Regions from separate parts of the Bacillus sp. PK5-006 genome, predicted to be linked through region 3. Evidence: a T-box and tRNA genes for the amino acid it is inferred to sense, from the RefSeq annotation. Region 3 holds a T-box; the other regions hold tRNA genes.
The links. A T-box is a leader RNA that pairs with one kind of tRNA and senses whether it is charged. The one in region 3 lies ahead of thrS (threonine--tRNA ligase), so its partner is inferred to be a tRNA-Thr.

Region 1 (7,509 bases), 190 kb from region 3:
GCCATTCTTGCTGGACGCAAAGCTGCAGTGAACATTTTACTTTCCATGTTTTTGGTATCATATGTACTCATTTTTGTTTATATCTTCACAGATATCGTCGGTCTTTGGAGTCTTCTTGTTTTACTGAGTGTGCCAAAAGCCTATACAGCCATTAAAGAGTTTAAACAAAAAGAAAAGCCGATTGAATTAATGAATGCCATGAAATCTACAGCTCAAACCAATACATTTTTTGGTTTTCTGCTGACGATCGCTTTGATCTTACAATACTATATCGCGTAACAAAGAACGCCTGCAGCCGCAGGCGTTTTTTTAATAAGGAATTGCTTCAAATTGGAACTAGTCTTACATACAAAATTGCTCATACTAACAATATGTTTGATATGAAAGGATGATCGATTTGTTGTCTAAAGACGAATTACATCATTTGAAGCAGCGCCTTCTCGATGAAAAGAAAGAACTTGAAGCCAAAAGCCATGACGATGAACAGAAAGTATCCTTTCCTTACGATTCAATCGGTGAATTGTCTGCCTATGATAACCACCCGGGTGATCAAGGGACAGAGCTGTTCGAGCGTGGGAAAGATATTGCTTTAAACAGCTTGGAACATGAACATATGTTAGACATCAATGAAGCACTCCAAGCCATTGCAGACGGCTCTTATGGTCTGTGCAAGGTCTGTAAAGCCCCTATTCCAAAGGAACGCTTAGAAGCCTTGCCTACTGCCGTCACATGCACAGAGCATTCAAAAGAACAGACCGTTTCACAAAACCGTCCGATTGAAGAGGATTTATTAAGTCCTCCCGCGGGACAATTTGAAAATGAAGAAAGTGCTGCGTACGATGGAGAGGATGCCTACCAAGACGTAGAACGCTACGGAAACTCTGAGACCCCGTCTGATATGGAATTCCCTCCTCTGACATACGATGATGTATATACACAATCAGAAGATGAAGATTATGTAGAGGACTACGAAGGATTCGCAGCTGCTGATATTGAAGGAAAAGCAAGCAAGGTGTATCCGAACAAAGCACACGAGGCCTATGAAGAAGCACTAGACGAAGAAGGTGTCATGACGGTATTTGGTGACTTGAAACCGTACGAGGAAGAACCTTATACAGAAGAAAATCATTAGTCCCCTCATATTGGGGGCTTTATGTTTATATCATGTAATTATTGGGAAATCATTTTAAGAGTGAATTTGATTGGAGGAGATTCTTGATGGCTAGAAAAAGTATCATTTGGGCGATTGTCGTCTTCTTTATTACATACGCACTATTCTCTATTGCCGGATTCTTGTTCCCCGTCGACAGAGAATGGTATGACGCATTGAATAAACCAAAATGGACGCCTGGTGGCGGTGTGATCGGTGCTGTGTGGGCTGTCTTATTTGCACTCATCTCATTGTCCGCAGCGATCATTTATGGAAAATATGGATTCCAAAAAATCACTTTACCATTTTGGATTCTTTTCCTTTTAAATTATGTTTTAAATCAAGCCTTTAGCTTTTTTCAATTTACACAAAAGGATTTGTTTGTAGCTACAATCGACTGCCTTCTCGTCGCACTGACAGCACTTGCACTTGTCATCGTCTCACGTAAACTAAGCAAAGTCGTTCCAATTTTACTGATTCCATATGTCTTATGGGGCTTCTTTGCCACATACTTGTCTTATACGATCTATTCCATGAATATGTAAAAAAAGACCGCCATGATGCGGTCTTTCGTTTTGGAGAAAATAAAAAAGAGATCTTTGACAAGATCTCTTTTAAAAATGACCCGTACGGGATTCGAACCCGTGTTACCGCCGTGAAAGGGCGGTGTCTTAACCGCTTGACCAACGGGCCATATCAATGGCGGAGAAGGAGGGATTTGAACCCTCGCGCCGCTTACGCGACCTACACCCTTAGCAGGGGCGCCTCTTCAGCCACTTGAGTACTTCTCCATTTGGCTCCGCAGGTAGGATTCGAACCTACGACCGATCGGTTAACAGCCGATAGCTCTACCACTGAGCTACTGCGGAAGATCATGGTGGGCCTGAGTGGACTCGAACCACCGACCTCACGCTTATCAGGCGTGCGCTCTAACCAGCTGAGCTACAGGCCCATGAACAGATATACAAATGGAGCGGGTGATGGGAATCGAACCCACGACATCAGCTTGGAAGGCTGAGGTTTTACCACTAAACTACACCCGCAAAAATATGTATGGGGCGATTGATGGGAATCGAACCCACGAGTGCCAGAGCCACAATCTGGTGCGTTAACCACTTCGCCACAACCGCCATACTATGAATATTTTTATAAAAGTGGCTCGGGACGGAATCGAACCGCCGACACACGGATTTTCAGTCCGTTGCTCTACCAACTGAGCTACCGAGCCAAGTATTCTTTTGAAAAATGGCGGTCCGGACGGGACTCGAACCCGCGACCTCCTGCGTGACAGGCAGGCATTCTAACCAACTGAACTACCGGACCATTTTGGTTGCGGGGGCAGGATTTGAACCTGCGACCTTCGGGTTATGAGCCCGACGAGCTACCGAACTGCTCCACCCCGCGATGATATGGGTTTTAAAAAATATGGCGGAGGAAGAGGGATTCGAACCCCCGCGGGCTTTGACACCCCTGTCGGTTTTCAAGACCGATCCCTTCAGCCGGACTTGGGTATTCCTCCGTATAGATGGTGGACCTTGTAGGACTCGAACCTACGACCGGACGGTTATGAGCCGTCTGCTCTAACCAACTGAGCTAAAGGTCCTTTATAGCGGCGGAGGGGATCGAACCCCCGACCTCACGGGTATGAACCGTACGCTCTAGCCAGCTGAGCTACACCGCCATGATCAAATTAATCTTTTAAAAAGTGGAGCCTAGCGGGATCGAACCGCTGACCTCCTGCGTGCAAGGCAGGCGCTCTCCCAGCTGAGCTAAGGCCCCATAAAAGATGGTCGGGAAGACAGGATTCGAACCTGCGACCCCTTGGTCCCAAACCAAGTGCTCTACCAAGCTGAGCTACTTCCCGATCTTAATGGCGCGCCCGAGAGGAGTCGAACCCCTAACCTTTTGATCCGTAGTCAAACGCTCTATCCAATTGAGCTACGGGCGCTTATTTATAATGCCGAGGGCCGGACTTGAACCGGCACGGTAGTCACCTACCGCAGGATTTTAAGTCCTGTGTGTCTGCCAATTCCACCACCCCGGCGTGGATGGTATAAGCGGAAGACGGGATTCGAACCCGCGACCCCCACCTTGGCAAGGTGGTGTTCTACCACTGAACTACTTCCGCATTACAGGATTTCTTTATTTTATTTGGCAATGCGGGTGAAGGGACTTGAACCCCCACGTCATAAAGACACTAGATCCTAAGTCTAGCGCGTCTGCCAATTCCGCCACACCCGCATGAAACATGGTGAGCCATGAAGGACTCGAACCTTCGACCCTCTGATTAAAAGTCAGATGCTCTACCAACTGAGCTAATGGCTCGCTTTAAAAGCGACTTGTCTATCTTACCATATGAAAGTGGTGCCGGCAAGAGGACTTGAACCCCCAACCTACTGATTACAAGTCAGTTGCTCTACCAGTTGAGCTACACCGGCTTTATCTATCCTAACATTATGTAAGAATAAATATGGTGGAGGATGACGGGCTCGAACCGCCGACCCTCTGCTTGTAAGGCAGATGCTCTCCCAGCTGAGCTAATCCTCCACTATGTAGGAATCTCTCGATCCGACAAAGATTATTATATACAGGTTTTAATCATTTGTAAAGGCTATATTAAAAAAATTTTATTTCAATTTTCATTGCGTATTTCTTTTAACAAATGATCGTCATTTCACCTATTCAAACAGCTGCTGTTCCGTTCAGCAGCTGAACTTCTCTCTTCTATATTCTCTTTTAAAACGTTCGATTCCTTCAGAAATATTAGCAGTCCCTCATTTTTATACTTTAATGATATATGTAATCTCTTTAGCCGTAAGCATTTATAAAAATCATATAGGCTTACACATCTTTAATTTCCCTATATAAGCTGATACTCTGTCTCTCTATTGTTTTTATAGCTAATGTTTTATGCGATAGGCTCATTTTCCTCTTTATATCCAAGTATTTCACACGCTGCTTGTGGACATAAAATGAAGCCACGATCTTTTATCAAACAAGTGAATGTATGTACCCTCAACTTGCACAAAAAAGACCAGTTCCGACTGGAACTGATCCTTATAGAAGCTTGGCGGCGTCCTACTCTCACAGGGGGAAACCCCCAACTACCATCGGCGCTGAAGAGCTTAACTTCCGTGTTCGGTATGGGAACGGGTGTGACCTCTTCGCTATCGCCACCAAACCTGATGGAGAGAATGTTCTCTCAAAACTAGATAACAATGTTCATGCTTCACATTAGAATATAGGTTAAGTCCTCGATCTATTAGTATCTGTCAGCTCCACGTGTCACCACGCTTCCACCTCAGACCTATCAACCTGATCATCTTTCAGGGATCTTACTTCCTTGCGGAATGGGAAATCTCATCTTGAGGGGGGCTTCATGCTTAGATGCTTTCAGCACTTATCCCGTCCGCACATAGCTACCCAGCGATGCCCTTGGCAGAACAACTGGTACACCAGCGGTGCGTCCATCCCGGTCCTCTCGTACTAAGGACAGCTCCTCTCAAATTTCCTGCGCCCGCGACGGATAGGGACCGAACTGTCTCACGACGTTCTGAACCCAGCTCGCGTACCGCTTTAATGGGCGAACAGCCCAACCCTTGGGACCGACTACAGCCCCAGGATGCGATGAGCCGACATCGAGGTGCCAAACCTCCCCGTCGATGTGGACTCTTGGGGGAGATAAGCCTGTTATCCCCGGGGTAGCTTTTATCCGTTGAGCGATGGCCCTTCCATGCGGAACCACCGGATCACTAAGCCCGACTTTCGTCCCTGCTCGACTTGTAGGTCTCGCAGTCAAGCTCCCTTGTGCCTTTACACTCTGCGAATGATTTCCAACCATTCTGAGGGAACCTTTGGGCGCCTCCGTTACATTTTAGGAGGCGACCGCCCCAGTCAAACTGCCCACCTGACACTGTCTCCCTGCCCGATAAGGGCAGCGGGTTAGAAGGTCAATACAGCCAGGGTAGTATCCCACCGATGCCTCCACCGAAGCTAGCGCTCCGGTTTCCAAGGCTCCTACCTATCCTGTACAAGCTGTACCAACATTCAATATCAGGCTGCAGTAAAGCTCCACGGGGTCTTTCCGTCCTGTCGCGGGTAACCTGCATCTTCACAGGTACTATAATTTCACCGAGTCTCTCGTTGAGACAGTGCCCAGATCGTTGCGCCTTTCGTGCGGGTCGGAACTTACCCGACAAGGAATTTCGCTACCTTAGGACCGTTATAGTTACGGCCGCCGTTTACTGGGGCTTCAATTCGCACCTTCGCTTACGCTAAGCGCTCCTCTTAACCTTCCAGCACCGGGCAGGCGTCAGCCCCTATACTTCGCCTTACGGCTTCGCAGAGACCTGTGTTTTTGCTAAACAGTCGCCTGGGCCTATTCACTGCGGCTTCTCGGGGCTTTAACACCCTAAGAAGCACCCCTTCTCCCGAAGTTACGGGGTCATTTTGCCGAGTTCCTTAACGAGAGTTCTCTCGATCACCTTAGGATTCTCTCCTCGCCTACCTGTGTCGGTTTGCGGTACGGGCACCTCTCACCTCGCTAGAGGCTTTTCTTGGCAGTGTGGAATCAGGAACTCCGCTACTAAATTTCGCTCGCCATCACAGCTCAGCCTTTACGGGAAACGGATTTGCCTATTTCCCAGCCTAACTGCTTGGACGCGGATATCCAATACCGCGCTTACCCTATCCTCCTGCGTCCCCCCATTGCTCAAATGGTGAGGAGGTGGTACAGGAATATCAACCTGTTGTCCATCGCTTACGCCTTTCGGCCTCGGCTTAGGTCCCGACTAACCCTGAGCGGACGAGCCTTCCTCAGGAAACCTTAGGCATTCGGTGGACGGGATTCTCACCCGTCTTTCGCTACTCATACCGGCATTCTCACTTCTAAGCGCTCCACCAGTCCTTCCGGTCTGGCTTCACAGCCCTTAGAACGCTCTCCTACCACTGTTCGTAAGAACAGTCCGCAGCTTCGGTGATACGTTTAGCCCCGGTACATTTTCGGCGCAGAGTCACTCGACCAGTGAGCTATTACGCACTCTTTAAATGGTGGCTGCTTCTAAGCCAACATCCTGGTTGTCTAAGCAACTCCACATCCTTTTCCACTTAACGTATACTTTGGGACCTTAGCTGGCGGTCTGGGCTGTTTCCCTTTCGACTACGGATCTTATCACTCGCAGTCTGACTCCCAAGGATAAGTCATCGGCATTCGGAGTTTGACTGAATTCGGTAACCCGGTAGGGGCCCCTAGTCCAATCAGTGCTCTACCTCCGAGACTCTTACCTTGAGGCTAGCCCTAAAGCTATTTCGGAGAGAACCAGCTATCTCCAGGTTCGATTGGCATTTCACCCCTACCCACACCTCATCCCCGCACTTTTCAACGTGCGTGGGTTCGGGCCTCCATTCAGTGTTACCTGAACTTCACCCTGGACATGGGTAGATCACCTGGTTTCGGGTCTACGACCACGTACTCATGCGCCCTATTCAGACTCGCTTTCGCTGCGGCTCCGCATCTTCTGCTTAACCTTGCACGGGATCGTAACTCGCCGGTTCATTCTACAAAAGGCACGCCATCACCCGTTAACGGGCTCTGACTACTTGTAGGCACACGGTTTCAGGATCTATTTCACTCCCCTTCCGGGGTGCTTTTCACCTTTCCCTCACGGTACTGGTTCACTATCGGTCACTAGGGAGTATTTAGCCTTGGGAGATGGTCCTCCCGGATTCCGACGGAATTTCACGTGTTCCGCCGTACTCAGGATCCACTCTGGAGAGAACGACATTTCAGTTACAGGGCTGTTACCTTCTTTGGCGGGCCTTTCCAGACCTCTTCGCTTATATCATTCCTTTGTAACTCCGTATAGAGTGTCCTACAACCCCAAGAGGCAAGCCTCTTGGTTTGGGCTGTTCCCGTTTCGCTCGCCGCTACTCAGGGAATCGCATTTGCTTTCTCTTCCTCCGGGTACTTAGATGTTTCAGTTCCCCGGGTATGCCTTCTCATACTCTATGTATTCAAGTATGGATACTACTCCATTACGAGCAGTGGGTTTCCCCATTCGGAAATCTCCGGATCAAAGCTTGCTTACAGCTCCCCGAAGCATATCGGTGTTCGTCCCGTCCTTCATCGGCTCCTAGTGCCAAGGCATCCACCGTGCGCCCTTTCTAACTTAACCATTTCTTACTTTAGAAAGAATCACTATGTGTGATGAACTTTGCATTGCATTCAATGTGAATGTATTACTTATTGTTATCTAGTTTTCAAAGAACAATCCTGTCTCGCTAGAGACATGTTTTGAAGGAATGATCCTTCAAAACTAAACAAGACGAAAACGCACGCTGCTCCATATATCCTTAGAAAG
Region 2 (7,509 bases), 1.7 Mb from region 3:
GTGAACCAGTACCGTGAGGGAAAGGTGAAAAGCACCCCGGAAGGGGAGTGAAATAGATCCTGAAACCGTGTGCCTACAAGTAGTCAGAGCCCGTTAACGGGTGATGGCGTGCCTTTTGTAGAATGAACCGGCGAGTTACGATCCCGTGCAAGGTTAAGCAGAAGATGCGGAGCCGCAGCGAAAGCGAGTCTGAATAGGGCGCATGAGTACGTGGTCGTAGACCCGAAACCAGGTGATCTACCCATGTCCAGGGTGAAGTTCAGGTAACACTGAATGGAGGCCCGAACCCACGCACGTTGAAAAGTGCGGGGATGAGGTGTGGGTAGGGGTGAAATGCCAATCGAACCTGGAGATAGCTGGTTCTCTCCGAAATAGCTTTAGGGCTAGCCTCAAGGTAAGAGTCTCGGAGGTAGAGCACTGATTGGACTAGGGGCCCCTACCGGGTTACCGAATTCAGTCAAACTCCGAATGCCGATGACTTATCCTTGGGAGTCAGACTGCGAGTGATAAGATCCGTAGTCGAAAGGGAAACAGCCCAGACCGCCAGCTAAGGTCCCAAAGTATACGTTAAGTGGAAAAGGATGTGGAGTTGCTTAGACAACCAGGATGTTGGCTTAGAAGCAGCCACCATTTAAAGAGTGCGTAATAGCTCACTGGTCGAGTGACTCTGCGCCGAAAATGTACCGGGGCTAAACGTATCACCGAAGCTGCGGACTGTTCTTACGAACAGTGGTAGGAGAGCGTTCTAAGGGCTGTGAAGCCAGACCGGAAGGACTGGTGGAGCGCTTAGAAGTGAGAATGCCGGTATGAGTAGCGAAAGACGGGTGAGAATCCCGTCCACCGAATGCCTAAGGTTTCCTGAGGAAGGCTCGTCCGCTCAGGGTTAGTCGGGACCTAAGCCGAGGCCGAAAGGCGTAGGCGATGGACAACAGGTTGATATTCCTGTACCACCTCCTCACCATTTGAGCAATGGGGGGACGCAGGAGGATAGGGTAAGCGCGGTATTGGATATCCGCGTCCAAGCAGTTAGGCTGGGAAATAGGCAAATCCGTTTCCCGTAAAGGCTGAGCTGTGATGGCGAGCGAAATTTAGTAGCGAAGTTCCTGATTCCACACTGCCAAGAAAAGCCTCTAGCGAGGTGAGAGGTGCCCGTACCGCAAACCGACACAGGTAGGCGAGGAGAGAATCCTAAGGTGATCGAGAGAACTCTCGTTAAGGAACTCGGCAAAATGACCCCGTAACTTCGGGAGAAGGGGTGCTTCTTAGGGTGTTAAAGCCCCGAGAAGCCGCAGTGAATAGGCCCAGGCGACTGTTTAGCAAAAACACAGGTCTCTGCGAAGCCGTAAGGCGAAGTATAGGGGCTGACGCCTGCCCGGTGCTGGAAGGTTAAGAGGAGCGCTTAGCGTAAGCGAAGGTGCGAATTGAAGCCCCAGTAAACGGCGGCCGTAACTATAACGGTCCTAAGGTAGCGAAATTCCTTGTCGGGTAAGTTCCGACCCGCACGAAAGGCGCAACGATCTGGGCACTGTCTCAACGAGAGACTCGGTGAAATTATAGTACCTGTGAAGATGCAGGTTACCCGCGACAGGACGGAAAGACCCCGTGGAGCTTTACTGCAGCCTGATATTGAATGTTGGTACAGCTTGTACAGGATAGGTAGGAGCCTTGGAAACCGGAGCGCTAGCTTCGGTGGAGGCATCGGTGGGATACTACCCTGGCTGTATTGACCTTCTAACCCGCTGCCCTTATCGGGCAGGGAGACAGTGTCAGGTGGGCAGTTTGACTGGGGCGGTCGCCTCCTAAAATGTAACGGAGGCGCCCAAAGGTTCCCTCAGAATGGTTGGAAATCATTCGCAGAGTGTAAAGGCACAAGGGAGCTTGACTGCGAGACCTACAAGTCGAGCAGGGACGAAAGTCGGGCTTAGTGATCCGGTGGTTCCGCATGGAAGGGCCATCGCTCAACGGATAAAAGCTACCCCGGGGATAACAGGCTTATCTCCCCCAAGAGTCCACATCGACGGGGAGGTTTGGCACCTCGATGTCGGCTCATCGCATCCTGGGGCTGTAGTCGGTCCCAAGGGTTGGGCTGTTCGCCCATTAAAGCGGTACGCGAGCTGGGTTCAGAACGTCGTGAGACAGTTCGGTCCCTATCCGTCGCGGGCGCAGGAAATTTGAGAGGAGCTGTCCTTAGTACGAGAGGACCGGGATGGACGCACCGCTGGTGTACCAGTTGTTCTGCCAAGGGCATCGCTGGGTAGCTATGTGCGGACGGGATAAGTGCTGAAAGCATCTAAGCATGAAGCCCCCCTCAAGATGAGATTTCCCATTCCGCAAGGAAGTAAGATCCCTGAAAGATGATCAGGTTGATAGGTCTGAGGTGGAAGCGTGGTGACACGTGGAGCTGACAGATACTAATAGATCGAGGACTTAACCTATATTCTAATGTGAAGCATGGACATTGTTATCTAGTTTTGAGAGAACATTTTTAAAATATCTCTTGATTTATTTTCAATACATAGTATAATATCTTTTGTCACTAAATTGTCTGGTGATGATGGCGAAGAGGTCACACCCGTTCCCATACCGAACACGGAAGTTAAGCTCTTCAGCGCCGATGGTAGTTGGGGGTTTCCCCCTGTGAGAGTAGGACATCGCCAGGCTTTCTTCATTCCGCAGTAGCTCAGTGGTAGAGCTATCGGCTGTTAACCGATCGGTCGTAGGTTCGAATCCTACCTGCGGAGCCAATTTGGAGAGCTGTCCGAGTGGCCGAAGGAGCACGATTGGAAATCGTGTAGGCGGTAACCCCGTCTCAAGGGTTCGAATCCCTTGCTCTCCGCCACAATTTACATAATAAAGGGCCCGTTGGTCAAGCGGTTAAGACACCGCCCTTTCACGGCGGTAACACGGGTTCGAATCCCGTACGGGTCACCATTTTTATAGAATACACACCAGCATTTTTTATTCGGAGGATTAGCTCAGCTGGGAGAGCATCTGCCTTACAAGCAGAGGGTCGGCGGTTCGAGCCCGTCATCCTCCACCATATCTTTTATATCGTCGCGGGGTGGAGCAGTTCGGTAGCTCGTCGGGCTCATAACCCGAAGGTCGCAGGTTCAAATCCTGCCCCCGCAACCAAAATGGTCCGGTAGTTCAGTTGGTTAGAATGCCTGCCTGTCACGCAGGAGGTCGCGGGTTCGAGTCCCGTCCGGACCGCCATTTTTCAAAAGAATACTTGGCTCGGTAGCTCAGTTGGTAGAGCAACGGACTGAAAATCCGTGTGTCGGCGGTTCGATTCCGTCCCGAGCCACCACTATTTGCCGGTGTAGCTCAACTGGTAGAGCAACTGACTTGTAATCAGTAGGTTGGGGGTTCAAGTCCTCTTGCCGGCACTGTTTTTCAAAAGTGGAGGGGTAGCGAAGTGGCTAAACGCGGCGGACTGTAAATCCGCTCCCTCCGGGTTCGGCGGTTCGAATCCGCCCCCCTCCACCATTTTTTGTTTTCATAGGGGCATAGTTTAACGGTAGAACAGAGGTCTCCAAAACCTCCGGTGTGGGTTCGATTCCTACTGCCCCTGCCAATTATATTTTATAATTCATTACATCTATGGCGGTTGTGGCGAAGTGGTTAACGCACCAGATTGTGGCTCTGGCACTCGTGGGTTCGATTCCCATCAATCGCCCCATTTTATTATTGGGCTATAGCCAAGCGGTAAGGCAACGGACTTTGACTCCGTCATGCGTTGGTTCGAATCCAGCTAGCCCAGTTGATATGCGGAAGTAGTTCAGTGGTAGAACACCACCTTGCCAAGGTGGGGGTCGCGGGTTCGAATCCCGTCTTCCGCTCCAATAATGGCGGCATAGCCAAGTGGTAAGGCAGAGGTCTGCAAAACCTTTATCCCCGGTTCAAATCCGGGTGTCGCCTTTTTTGAAAAGACTGCCGGGGTGGTGGAATTGGCAGACACACAGGACTTAAAATCCTGCGGTAGGTGACTACCGTGCCGGTTCAAGTCCGGCCCTCGGCACCATTGTTTTTTAATATAAGATGCGCTCTTTAATGATCATGCCGGTGTGGCGGAATTGGCAGACGCGCACGACTCAAAATCGTGTTCCTCACGGAGTGCCGGTTCGACCCCGGCCACCGGTATCTAGTTTTAGATATTCTTTATTATCGTCAATCACAGAAGAATTAAGGAATATCAACGTTTAAAACGTCTTTCTACAAATTGTAGGAGGGCGTTTTTTATTTGTTTTTTAGCTGATTTTTCACACGCAAAATTACTTCAAATCGTGTTCACTGCTGAAAGGGGACCTAGCTAAATGGCAAGACGTAAAAATATTTTAGACCAAGGTGAATTGGCAATTTTAGAAAAGGAAACTAAGTCTTATGTTGAATCATTTCGGGAAGCTATTGAATTATTTGTTTAGGACTGTGAGTAATAAATTTTTAAGGCGTTTCTTAATTCCCTAACAGCAAAAGGAATAAGTATTGCTGAATTAAAGCCTTACGATATGACAGAGGAACATATTAAGGAGATTACTTTTACTTTATTGATGGTTACCTTATGATTAAACTAAAGAGGCAGGATAATTGAAGAAGGATTGGATATAAATTGTACATAAGAGGTGTTGTCATGATTACGGTTAAAAATGCTGAACGTTATTTTAAAGATAGCATTGGTGAAGATACCGATGATATAAAAAAGGTTTGGGAAACATTTAAGGCTTTTTCAAAGGAGACAGTTGAGGGCGAAGAAGATAAAGAAATTTTATTTCAGTGTGGTGTCTATGATTTTACAGGAGAGGAACTATTTCATTTTGACTTTGTACGTCAGTTTACAGTTTATGAAAAAGATGATTATTCTCACATGGAACAACTACACTGTGAATTTTTATTTAAACCAACAAGCGAGTTAAAAAAGTTAAAGGTGGTAGAAGAATGGTCAATGGATTATGACGATATCGAGCATTTTTTTCATCATATTGAAAGTATTCATGAGTTTAAAATACCTTTGAATTTAAAGCCGATAAAATCAGAAATATATCAGGAAGAGCTTTAATTCTTAATTCATTAACGTGTGCTTTACTTTAAGAAGGTATACCTTGCCTTTTTGGAATAATTTATCACGGAGTGCAGGTTCGACCCCGGCCACCGGTATCTATTAAAAGTTTCATGATTGGTTTTACCATGAACCTAACGTTTCACCCTCGTGGTAAAACGTTTTTTTGTGGTTTAAATGAGTTGTTTAGATAAAAATAGAAACCTATAGAACATAATGAGTATGTACTTCTTTTAGCAGAATAATCTTTAGATGATTTGCAACATTTGATAAGATACATTTAACCATGTAAGGAAACAAAATGGAGCAGCACATTCACTTAAAACAGTTGTACTACCTTTGAGTAACTAAATGAATATTTGTGGGTACATACACATCTTTAGCTGACATCAACATGGTGACCCAGTTTAAGGGGAGAATTTATGAAAAAACAAAATGATCATGAAGAGTTATTGACAGGTGGAAATGTCTCGAACGTATATCGTTCGGGAGATACGGTTCGCCGAGAAGTAAAGCCAGACAATATCAATATACGAAAGCTGCTACAGCATTTAGAAAAAAAGAATTTCTCCTATGCTCCAAGGTATTTAGGGATTGATGAACAAGGTAGAGAGATATTGTCCTTCATTGAAGGCGTAGCCGGTCATGATCCTTTAAAAGAATACATGTGCTCTCACCATGCCTTAAAAGAAATAGCGAGAATGCTTAGACTGTATCATGATGCTGTTCGTGATTTTCCCATTTCAGACGATTGGGAACGAATGGACAATACGCCTGTCGAAATAGAGGTTGTGTGCCATAATGATTTTGCAATGTACAACATCATTTTCAATAATGAAAAACCAGTGGGTATCATTGATTTTGATGTAGCTGCTCCTGGTCCAAGACTTTGGGATATCGCATATACTTTGTATACATGTGTACCTATCAGTAGGTTTTTTCGCACCAAAATAGGAGACATCGTGAACTATCATTCATTAGACCATGCATACCAGATAAAGCATAGAGTGAAACTGTTTTTTGAAGCTTATGGTGAGGAAATAGCAGAAGATTATTTGGATATGGTGCTGCTGCGTTTAGAAGGATTATGTCAGTATATGAAACGAAAAGCGAGTGAGGGGGATATCGCTTTTCAAAACATGATTCAAGAAGGACATCTTGAACATTATCAAAAAGACATTCAATTTATTCATGAACATAGAAAAGAATGGATGTAAAAAGGCGGCGTTGTGATCATGCAAACGAAGACGATATTACAGGCTATCATTCAAGACGAGGGAGTAAATGATTATCCTCTTTTTAGACAGTACTGTGTGAGAAAAGAACAGGGTCTGCGTAAAGATGCGCTAAACGTTCTTCAGGCCTTTATTGAAGAGATGAAAGAGAACGATTTTGAAGTACAGCGGGAATTTGCTGCTTGGCTGTTTGAGTGGATTGAACGGTTTGAGGATGGTCATCATCTGCTTGTGTATCCGCTGGTAAATGGGGTAATCCAGCCTGTTTTTCAAACGTGGGAGAATGTTGATCCATTGGATGTGAGACCGTATCGCTGGCAAGGTTTGTTTGTACATCAGGGAGAAGGGCTGCCCTATTTATTGAAAGCGCTAGAGCTTGGAGGCAGAAGTGAGCAGCGTGTGATTGTTCAAATTTGTGAAGTCTATTTATCGGCATTGTGGTATTCGTTTCATCATATACATGAAGATCTTTATTTAAGCACCTATGAGAAGGATCAAGAGAGAATTCAAGGGATTGAACGTGTTATGATGCTGATTCAAGATCAAAGAACTCGTACGAATGTTCAAAAACAAGCTGTCTATTATGACCAGCTTTTAACGGACTGGATGACGTTTCAGCAGACGGAGACAAGGGGCTTTATGAAATGGTGTGCGGAGCGTAAGAAACCGTATGAGTGGGTAGAGTCCTTTTATTATCAGCAATAGATGAGAAAACGGCAGAGTTCATTCTGCCGTTTATTTATGCCATATTCGTTCTATTTCTACATGATTTGGTTTGAAATATCTCAGGGTATAGACATCTGGATTGCTTAGTTTCTTCCACTCCTCGAATCCAAGCGTTGGATCGGCATGTTTAAGAAGCAGGCTCATGATATTGCCATGTGTGACGAATAGGGTATGATCTGTTTCTAATTTTATTTGTTCGTGGAGTGCTTCTACAATACGATTCATGGCTTCTTGGCTCGATTCTCCGCCTTCACAGGTCATATGTAAGTCTGTAAAACTGAGCTTTAGTTTCTCATACCAATCGTCTATTGGTTTGCTGCTTAATACACGTTCAGAGAGGCGCTGATCGATTTTTATCTCGAGCTGTTTTGCATGAGCAAGTGGCTCAGTAGTTTGGATCGCTCGTTTATAAGGACTTGAGATAATTTGATTGAGATGAATGCTGGAAAAAAACTGTGCCAGTTCATGAGATTGAGTGATGCCTTGTGGTTTTAA
Region 3 (7,509 bases):
GAATTGTACAGGTGCCAGCCATGTTGGAAGGGCTCCTTTGTATTCTTCAATTAAGAAGGCAACGAAGCGTTCCATTGTAGAAACAACGCCTCTATGAATCACGACTGGACGATGGTGCTTTCCATCTTCTCCGATATATGTGAGATCAAAGCGTTCTGGAAGTAAGAAATCAAGCTGTACAGTGGATAATGTCTCTTCTTTTCCAAGAGCTGTCTTCACTTGTACATCAAGCTTCGGCCCATAAAATGCCGCTTCGCCTTCTGCTTCATAGTAGTCGTGACCAAGCTCGTCCATTGCATCTTTCAGCATCGATTGTGCTTTATTCCACATCGCATCGTCATCGAAATACTTCTCAGTATCTTCTGGATCACGATAAGACAAGCGGAATGTGTAGTCATTCAAGCCAAAGTCTTGATACACTTCTTCAATTAAACGAACTGTACGGATGAACTCGTCTTTGATTTGATCTGGACGAACAAAGATGTGTGCATCGTTTAATGTCATACCGCGGACACGCTGAAGGCCGGATAAGGCACCTGACATTTCATAGCGGTGCATTGTACCAAGCTCTGCAATACGAATTGGCAATTCGCGATAGCTGTGCGGCTCGTTTTTGTAAATCATCATATGGTGCGGACAGTTCATCGGACGAAGAACAAGATCTTCGTTGTCCATTTCCATTACTGGGAACATGTCTTCTTGATAATGCGCCCAGTGTCCTGATGTTTTATACAATTCAACACTTGCAAGAACTGGTGTGTACACATGTTCATAGCCAAGACGCACTTCTTTATCGACAATGTAACGCTCAATGACGCGGCGGATTGTAGCGCCTTTTGGCAGCCAAAGCGGAAGTCCTTGACCAACCTTTTGGGAATTCGCAAACAGTTTCAGCTCTTTTCCAAGCTTACGGTGATCGCGTTCTTTCGCTTCTTCCAGCAGACGTAAGTGTTCATTTAAATCTTCTTTGCTGAAGAAAGCTGTTCCGTAAATACGCTGAAGCATTTGGTTGTTACTGTCACCTCTCCAGTATGCACCAGCAAGGCTTAACAGTTTAAACTCTTTGATTTTCCCTGTAGACGGCAAGTGAATCCCGCGGCAGAGGTCAAAGAATTCACCCTGCTCATAAATCGTCACAGCTTCACCTTCTGGAATCGCCTCTAACAGCTCAAGCTTCAATTCATCACCAATTGCTTCAAAGCGCTTTTTCGCTTCTTCTCTTGATACTTCAATTCGCTCAATTGGCAGATTGCTGTTAATGATTTTCTTCATTTCTTTTTCAATCTTTGGTAAGTCTTCAGGTGTGATGGCAACATCGATGTCCACATCGTAGTAGAAGCCATTTTCGATGACAGGACCTACGCCAAACTGAACGTGATGCTCTTTTCCATACAGGCGTTTGATCGCCTGCGCTAGCAAATGTGCTGTGCTGTGGCGCATAATGTCGAGTGCTTCTTCACTTTTATCTGTGATGATCTCGATTGTTCCACTTTCTAATAGCGGCGTACGCAGATCTATTTCTTTACCGTTCAATTTACCGGCAAGTGCTTTTTTCTTTAGGCCCGGGCTAATTGATGCCGCGATGTCTTCTGTTGTAGCTGTTTTGTCAAACTCCTTGACTGCTCCATCTGGAAATGTAAGTTGAATTTGTTCTGACATCTCTGGTCACTCCTTTTTTTGGCAATATAAAAACCCCGCCCCCCTGGAAAGGGACGAGGTTGAATAAACGGAATCGTGGTTCCACCCTTTTTCCCGTATTTGCAGCTTGCTTTTTCATAAGCAAATACGGCTTGCGGTTCGATAACGGGAATTCCCGTCAGCCATTACTAAAAAGTTCACAGCTGATGTTCAAAGGTGGTAAAGCAAATGGTCCTCTGCTAGGAAGCTTTCAGCCGCGGCTTCCCTCTCTTTAAGCGGGTGTTCATTTGTTCATGTCCTTATCAATACGGTCTCTGTATGAAGTTACACCGTATTATAAAACGTTTTTTCGTGAAAATCAAGAAAGCTTTTCACTTTTCTTGTTGAAATGAGCATGTACAAATTGAACATTCTGCTCTTGGAATGAATGAGACGGGAACACCTCGACCCTTTCTTGAAAAATATTTTGAATGGTTTGCACCATCGAGTGACCTGTATCATTTGTAAATAGGTCAATTTTTTGCGGTGCAATGGAGACAAGCGGTGCAATCAGCTGCGAATCAATATACATTGGATGCTCTCTTACAAACTGTCTGTCTATGTATTGTTTTTGATCACGCTCAGAAGCGTAGCGAAATTCCCAAATCACCAGGCGGTCCTGATGCACAACATGTACTTTTTCGAGCCTAGGCTCTCTTGCCATCACATAGTCACGAAGCGATTGAATGAAGTTTTGATACTCCTGCTCCATTTTGTATTCTTCAATGGACACTTCAACATAGTTCTTCAGCCTTCGGTCATACTCTGACAGCCTAAATGTCATAAATGAACCAATTGAAAAAACGCCTTGCTGTAAAGAAATCGCCTCAAGCTCCTTTTTTAAAAGGGCTTCTCTTGACGGGTCTTGCTGAATGCCGGGAATATCATCTAAATCCCCGTTCATGATACTGTGTGCGATGGAAAGAATTTGGTGCTGCTCTTCAGGATCTTTAAACAAATAGGTGTTTTCAAGGATGCTGCGCATGCGCTCATTTTCTTTGCATTCCAAAAAAAAGTGAACCAATAATGGCCGCACAATGTGCTCAAGTGCTTCTTCGGATTCCTTCGCCTCTATGAGAAGCCGGTCTTTCCCTTGTTGAATTGACATGTGATGCCGACTGTCTAAGTGTTCAGCAAGATGTAAAAAAGCGGCGGTATCATATTCATCTTCAAAGATTATTTCAAGCATGTTTGTCCCCCCTAACGACATCTGTTACATATATATGGGGGGAACATAAAAAATAGACGCCTAAAATAAATCAGGCATCTTTCTTTTTAAAATGAGTGGAACAGAGATAAAGATCAAATAAATCAAACAAACAACCACTAAGGCGGCATAATTGCCGCTGACAAAGCTTGAGCCGAGAACATTTAACGCAATTGTCCCCGGTATTAAGCCTAAAAAGGTGGCTGTCACAAATGCACGATAATTTGCACGTGAAGCAGCTGCCGCATAGCTGACAAAATCAAAGTGAATCGGTGCAATACGCAATAACAAAATATAAAGAAAACCATGCTCCTGAATGCGGGACGTCACCGCTTTGAGCTTTCGGCTGTTTGATTCCGTTTCCTTCTTTTTTGCACGAAAGGTTGAAGCAATCATGAAAGAGCCTGTTGCCCCGGCTGTCGCTCCAATGAGGGCATAAATCGTCCCAAGGACACTGCCGAATGCCAAACCTGCCGCCAAAGAAAAGACGGTAATCGGGACGAGAACAAACGGGCGGAAAAGAGATAAGAAAAGAAAAACAAAGGGAGCCAGCATCCCAAATTGAAGCACCCAATTCTTCACATCTTTCGGCGCCAGCTGAAGATGCTGTTTATTCAGCCACCACAGCGCAGCAGCAAGAATGCCAATCACAAGAAAAAGCAGCCATTTTCTTTTGTTCATTTCATTTGCTCCTCCTTCAGGTGACATACGCTTTTATAAATGACGGCGGTTTTCTCCTTCGAGCAACACTGGCTCTGCTAAATAGAGAATCCGTTCCATTAAACGAGCGGCTTTGACCTCTTCTTTTTCTCCCCGCTGTGAGTACGTAAAGTGATGCTTCAGCTCGTTTGGTGAGAAATTAGAAGAGAAAAATGTCGGCAGCTGCTCTGCCATACGGTATTGTAAGATCGTACCGAGCAGTTCATCCCGCACCCAGCTTGTCATCGATTCTGCCCCAATATCATCAAGCATTAAAATAGGAGTGGACTTGACCATATTCAGCTTTTCTTCTAGCGTATGATCGGCTAATGAATTTTTTAACTCTCTTACAAATTCAGGCACGTAAACAAGGAGAGATGGGTATTCTTTCTCCGCTAGCTGCTGCGCAATAGCTGCCAGTATATACGTTTTTCCTACTCCAAACTTTCCGTGTAAATACAAGCCTTTTCCTTTTCCAGTCTCATCATAGCTTTGGAGGAATTGACCTACTTTTTGAATGACCTCTTGTCTCCCCACAACGTTCAGATCAGCGAACGTCGCTTGAAGGACATTTTGCGGAATATACATGCTTTTCATCAGCTCTTGCTGTTTCTTCTGTCTATCGAGCCGCAGCTTGACTGGGCAAGGAGAATATTCAATATCAATACTCTGACCTTTGATCACAAGCTTCGGGTGATACCCATCTAAAATCGCATTAACGTTTTCGTCATCTAAGCAGTAAGAGCAGCCCTTCGACTGCTGCACATATTCAAAGAGCCGGTTCAAGCTGCGATTGATCATGTCTTCATGTATCTCTTCTTGATGCTTCTGTAAAAAAGCCTTCACATCTTCATCAGATAACACACTTTCTTTAATCTGATTGTATCTCACGCGAAAATCTACTCGTCCTTTTAGCTGTTCAAATGAACGACCGATCGGTTTCATCCCATCTCACCTCACCTTAATGTGCATTGTACTTTTTCATATTTTTAAACTGATCTAACAGTTTTTCTTTTTCTCGTTCGAGGTCTTCTGTAGACAGATTGTCCGTTTGCTCTTTTGCCGGCTGTTCTTTTGTTTCGGTTTCTTTCATCCAGTCAGGCAGTTTCTCTTCCCGGACAACTTTTCCTGTACCATATGGGCTGCGCTGCTTTTTCTGCTGCGCCCACTCTGTCATTTGTCTGTTCTCTTCTTTGGCAATTTTCATGGCCGCTGCTACGGTTTTGATTTTCTTCCTCACCCAATGAGCGGCGATTTTTTGCATATATGTTTTTGACAGCTTCATATCTGTTTTGAGTAATGTATAGTAGATGAGAACATTCATGACACCTGGCTCTAGCTGCTGCTCGAGCATGATATCTTCGACAATTCTTAAGTCGGCATACGTTGGCTCAATACCATCTGCCATGTCTTTTAGCAGCTCTCTAGGCGAAATATGATCCAGTTTTTCAATCAATTTTGCATCTGGAGTATCAGCCGCCGGCGTCTTTGAAGCATCTTGGCGCAAGTGTCTTGGCTGTTTTTGATCAATCAGCTTTGGCTGTTCGCCTCTGTATTCAATTTGGTACCAGTCTCTTGCTGCTTTTCTCAGCTCTTCTGTTGAGATCATTTGATCCGAACCGCATGCACCTGCTACAATATTTTGCATTTGAAGCGGGGTGATGCCGTATACAACAGCTAACTTCTTAATTGTTTCTTTTACCTGCTTTGTCAAAGCCTTTCTTGGAATCATCATGTCAGACATACCTGCTAATAATAGATCGAAATCAAAGGATTCGTCTGAGAGCGGTGCCGGCTGACTCGATCCAACGGTCACATATTCATAGCCTTGATCAAGCGATGACGCCTGATGAATTTCTTCTGTCATCTTGCGCTCGCCTGGCTGCAATACGTGAAAGACTTCTTCAAACGACCGTGAAATGTTCTTTGCTTCTGCAGGAACACCTGGATAGGAGAAATAATCACGCAGCTGCATATATTTTGCTTTCTCAACCCGATGGTACAGCAGGACATTCAGCATACCATCTTGGAAAAACTCATCTGGTCTTAGCGGCGGTACAAGCTCATATGTAAACAGTCTGCCTTCTTCCGTTTCCTGTTCATATGTGCGGAGTAAGCCGATCGCTTCAAGCTTTAAACGTTCCTCAAAAATATCATTTAAATTCGTCTGCAGCATGACCATGAGCTGCCGATGAGGTGCAGGTTTCCCCCACATACGATTTTGTTCCAGCTCACCCCACAGCGTCATGTATAAGCTGAAAGCGGACATGCCAATAAGCGGCTGATATAAAAGAGTGATGAGCTGTCTATCGATGTCACCGAGCAATGAAGCGCTTTTGACGACATACGGATCGACGGCTAGCACTTCCTTCCAATGCTCTGTCATATGCTGATCCTCCCCATGAATTGCGATTGTTTCCATTGTACACTCTTTTTACGTTTTACGCTTTACGCAGGAAAAAGAGCATGAAGAATCTCCAGCTCTTTTTAGCGTTCTTTCTTTAATAGATCTTTTAATTCATCAATAAAAACATTGATGTCTTTAAACTGCCGATAAACCGAGGCAAACCTGACGTAAGACACTTCATCAATTTTCGCCAGCTCGTCCATGACCATTTCACCTACAAGCTCGCTTTTCACCTCTGACATGCCTTGATTGCGCAGTTCTTTTTCGATATTAAAGCAGACATCCTCCAGCTGCTTTAAAGCGACAGGACGCTTTTCACACGCTTTGATGAGTCCTCTCAGCATTTTTTCCCGGCTGAATTCTTCTCGAATCCCTTCTTTTTTCACCACAATCAGCGGTAATTCTTCTAATTTTTCAAACGTCGTAAAGCGATATTGGCAGCTTTCGCACTCTCTTCTACGACGGATGGATTTCCCTTCATCTACTGGTCTTGAATCAAGCACCCTTGTGCCAAGGTGCTGACATGTGGGACATTTCATTTCATCAGCTCCGATCTATTCTTGGAAGTTGTTTGTCTAGTTCATCATAAAGGGACAGAACGGTCTTTTGACTATAGCCGAAATCTGTTGGCAGGGCCGTTTCTGTTGTCACATTAAAATCGACAGCTGTTTCAAAAGGACGAATTGAAATGACAGTCGCCACGAGAAAGGCTTTTTTCGGCAATCGTATGTTTGCGCTGATTTCACCTCGTTCTGCTGAAACAGATGTCACTTGATAAGAATCGCTTCGGGAAAGAATGGTTTCCACCGCTTGAAAAACTTGTGCATTCGTCGATTTGTAGTAATGGCTTTTCAGTTCTGACACTGGATGCTCGTCAGATGTTTCTGTATGGTTTGACATGAATCGCTTAAACTTTTGTCTTAAAGTCATACACGTATCCCCTTTGCCATAATGCCTCTTTCTTTATTTTATAAAAAAAACCTTTGTTTTCCTAGAACAAAAGTATAGACAAGCTGGGGAATGTTGGATTTTTTATCAAAAAAATATAAAAAGGAGCATAACACAAAGGCATTCAATGCTTTTGGCCAGCTCCCATTGCAATCTTTTTTATGTTTACAGTGCTTTGGCTTGTGCCTGTTTTACTTGTACAGGTCCCATGCCTCGAGGAATTTCGATGTTTTCTCTTGTTTCAGCACCTAATTCATCTCCGATATGATCTGCTGCAATATTCGGATCTAGGTCACCGCAAGTATAAACATCTATGCTCGCATAACCATGTTCAGGAAAGCTGTGAATTGTCAGATGAGATTCAGAAATAATGACAACTCCACTTACTCCTTGAGGTGCAAATTTGTGAAAAGCAACCTCTCTTACCTCAGCTCCTGATTTCAAAGCTGCATTTACAAACGTTTTTTCAATAAAATCCATGTCGTTCAGTTTATCACAGTCGCATCCCCATAGCTCGGAGATAACGTGACGTCCGATTGTTTCCATCATGGACCCCCCTTTAAACAAGAAT

Region 1: it encodes a tRNA-Thr, which carries the amino acid that the T-box ahead of thrS (threonine--tRNA ligase) is inferred to sense. The anticodon was not compared.
Region 2: it encodes a tRNA-Thr, which carries the amino acid that the T-box ahead of thrS (threonine--tRNA ligase) is inferred to sense. The anticodon was not compared.

Annotation. Positions count from the first base shown of each region.
Region 1 is NZ_CP096414.1:950,690-958,198, reverse strand. Features, by position in the region: gene M1D84_RS04940 (1,4-dihydroxy-2-naphthoate polyprenyltransferase) at 1-279, shown strand, start outside; gene M1D84_RS04935 (TraR/DksA C4-type zinc finger protein) at 398-1,132, shown strand; gene M1D84_RS04930 (TspO/MBR family protein) at 1,219-1,695, shown strand; tRNA gene M1D84_RS04925 (tRNA-Glu) at 1,772-1,843, opposite strand; tRNA gene M1D84_RS04920 (tRNA-Ser) at 1,851-1,941, opposite strand; tRNA gene M1D84_RS04915 (tRNA-Asn) at 1,945-2,019, opposite strand; tRNA gene M1D84_RS04910 (tRNA-Ile) at 2,026-2,102, opposite strand; tRNA gene M1D84_RS04905 (tRNA-Gly) at 2,120-2,193, opposite strand; tRNA gene M1D84_RS04900 (tRNA-His) at 2,205-2,280, opposite strand; tRNA gene M1D84_RS04895 (tRNA-Phe) at 2,306-2,378, opposite strand; tRNA gene M1D84_RS04890 (tRNA-Asp) at 2,397-2,473, opposite strand; tRNA gene M1D84_RS04885 (tRNA-Met) at 2,478-2,554, opposite strand; tRNA gene M1D84_RS04880 (tRNA-Ser) at 2,577-2,669, opposite strand; tRNA gene M1D84_RS04875 (tRNA-Ile) at 2,677-2,753, opposite strand; tRNA gene M1D84_RS04870 (tRNA-Met) at 2,758-2,831, opposite strand; tRNA gene M1D84_RS04865 (tRNA-Ala) at 2,857-2,929, opposite strand; tRNA gene M1D84_RS04860 (tRNA-Pro) at 2,938-3,014, opposite strand; tRNA gene M1D84_RS04855 (tRNA-Arg) at 3,022-3,098, opposite strand; tRNA gene M1D84_RS04850 (tRNA-Leu) at 3,109-3,194, opposite strand; tRNA gene M1D84_RS04845 (tRNA-Gly) at 3,207-3,278, opposite strand; tRNA gene M1D84_RS04840 (tRNA-Leu) at 3,309-3,391, opposite strand; tRNA gene M1D84_RS04835 (tRNA-Lys) at 3,400-3,475, opposite strand; tRNA gene M1D84_RS04830 (tRNA-Thr) at 3,513-3,588, opposite strand; tRNA gene M1D84_RS04825 (tRNA-Val) at 3,622-3,697, opposite strand; rRNA gene rrf (5S ribosomal RNA) at 4,216-4,331, opposite strand; rRNA gene M1D84_RS04815 (23S ribosomal RNA) at 4,393-7,323, opposite strand; rRNA gene M1D84_RS04810 (16S ribosomal RNA) at 7,506-7,509, opposite strand, start outside.
Region 2 is NZ_CP096414.1:2,801,111-2,808,619, reverse strand. Features, by position in the region: rRNA gene M1D84_RS14625 (23S ribosomal RNA) at 1-2,435, shown strand, start outside; rRNA gene rrf (5S ribosomal RNA) at 2,545-2,660, shown strand; tRNA gene M1D84_RS14615 (tRNA-Asn) at 2,670-2,744, shown strand; tRNA gene M1D84_RS14610 (tRNA-Ser) at 2,749-2,839, shown strand; tRNA gene M1D84_RS14605 (tRNA-Glu) at 2,857-2,931, shown strand; tRNA gene M1D84_RS14600 (tRNA-Val) at 2,965-3,040, shown strand; tRNA gene M1D84_RS14595 (tRNA-Met) at 3,056-3,132, shown strand; tRNA gene M1D84_RS14590 (tRNA-Asp) at 3,137-3,213, shown strand; tRNA gene M1D84_RS14585 (tRNA-Phe) at 3,232-3,307, shown strand; tRNA gene M1D84_RS14580 (tRNA-Thr) at 3,314-3,386, shown strand; tRNA gene M1D84_RS14575 (tRNA-Tyr) at 3,402-3,486, shown strand; tRNA gene M1D84_RS14570 (tRNA-Trp) at 3,501-3,574, shown strand; tRNA gene M1D84_RS14565 (tRNA-His) at 3,604-3,679, shown strand; tRNA gene M1D84_RS14560 (tRNA-Gln) at 3,689-3,760, shown strand; tRNA gene M1D84_RS14555 (tRNA-Gly) at 3,768-3,842, shown strand; tRNA gene M1D84_RS14550 (tRNA-Cys) at 3,848-3,918, shown strand; tRNA gene M1D84_RS14545 (tRNA-Leu) at 3,933-4,021, shown strand; tRNA gene M1D84_RS14540 (tRNA-Leu) at 4,059-4,140, shown strand; gene M1D84_RS14535 (hypothetical protein) at 4,628-5,053, shown strand; gene M1D84_RS14530 (phosphotransferase) at 5,476-6,270, shown strand; gene M1D84_RS14525 (hypothetical protein) at 6,289-6,993, shown strand; gene M1D84_RS14520 (histidine phosphatase family protein) at 7,024-7,509, opposite strand, start outside.
Region 3 is NZ_CP096414.1:1,136,094-1,143,602, reverse strand. Features, by position in the region: gene thrS (threonine--tRNA ligase) at 1-1,659, opposite strand, end outside; T-box leader at 1,706-1,953, opposite strand; gene ytxC (putative sporulation protein YtxC) at 1,997-2,866, opposite strand; gene M1D84_RS05850 (TVP38/TMEM64 family protein) at 2,927-3,565, opposite strand; gene dnaI (primosomal protein DnaI) at 3,599-4,528, opposite strand; gene M1D84_RS05840 (replication initiation and membrane attachment family protein) at 4,545-5,969, opposite strand; gene nrdR (transcriptional regulator NrdR) at 6,071-6,529, opposite strand; gene M1D84_RS05830 (hypothetical protein) at 6,534-6,920, opposite strand; gene speD (adenosylmethionine decarboxylase) at 7,104-7,484, opposite strand.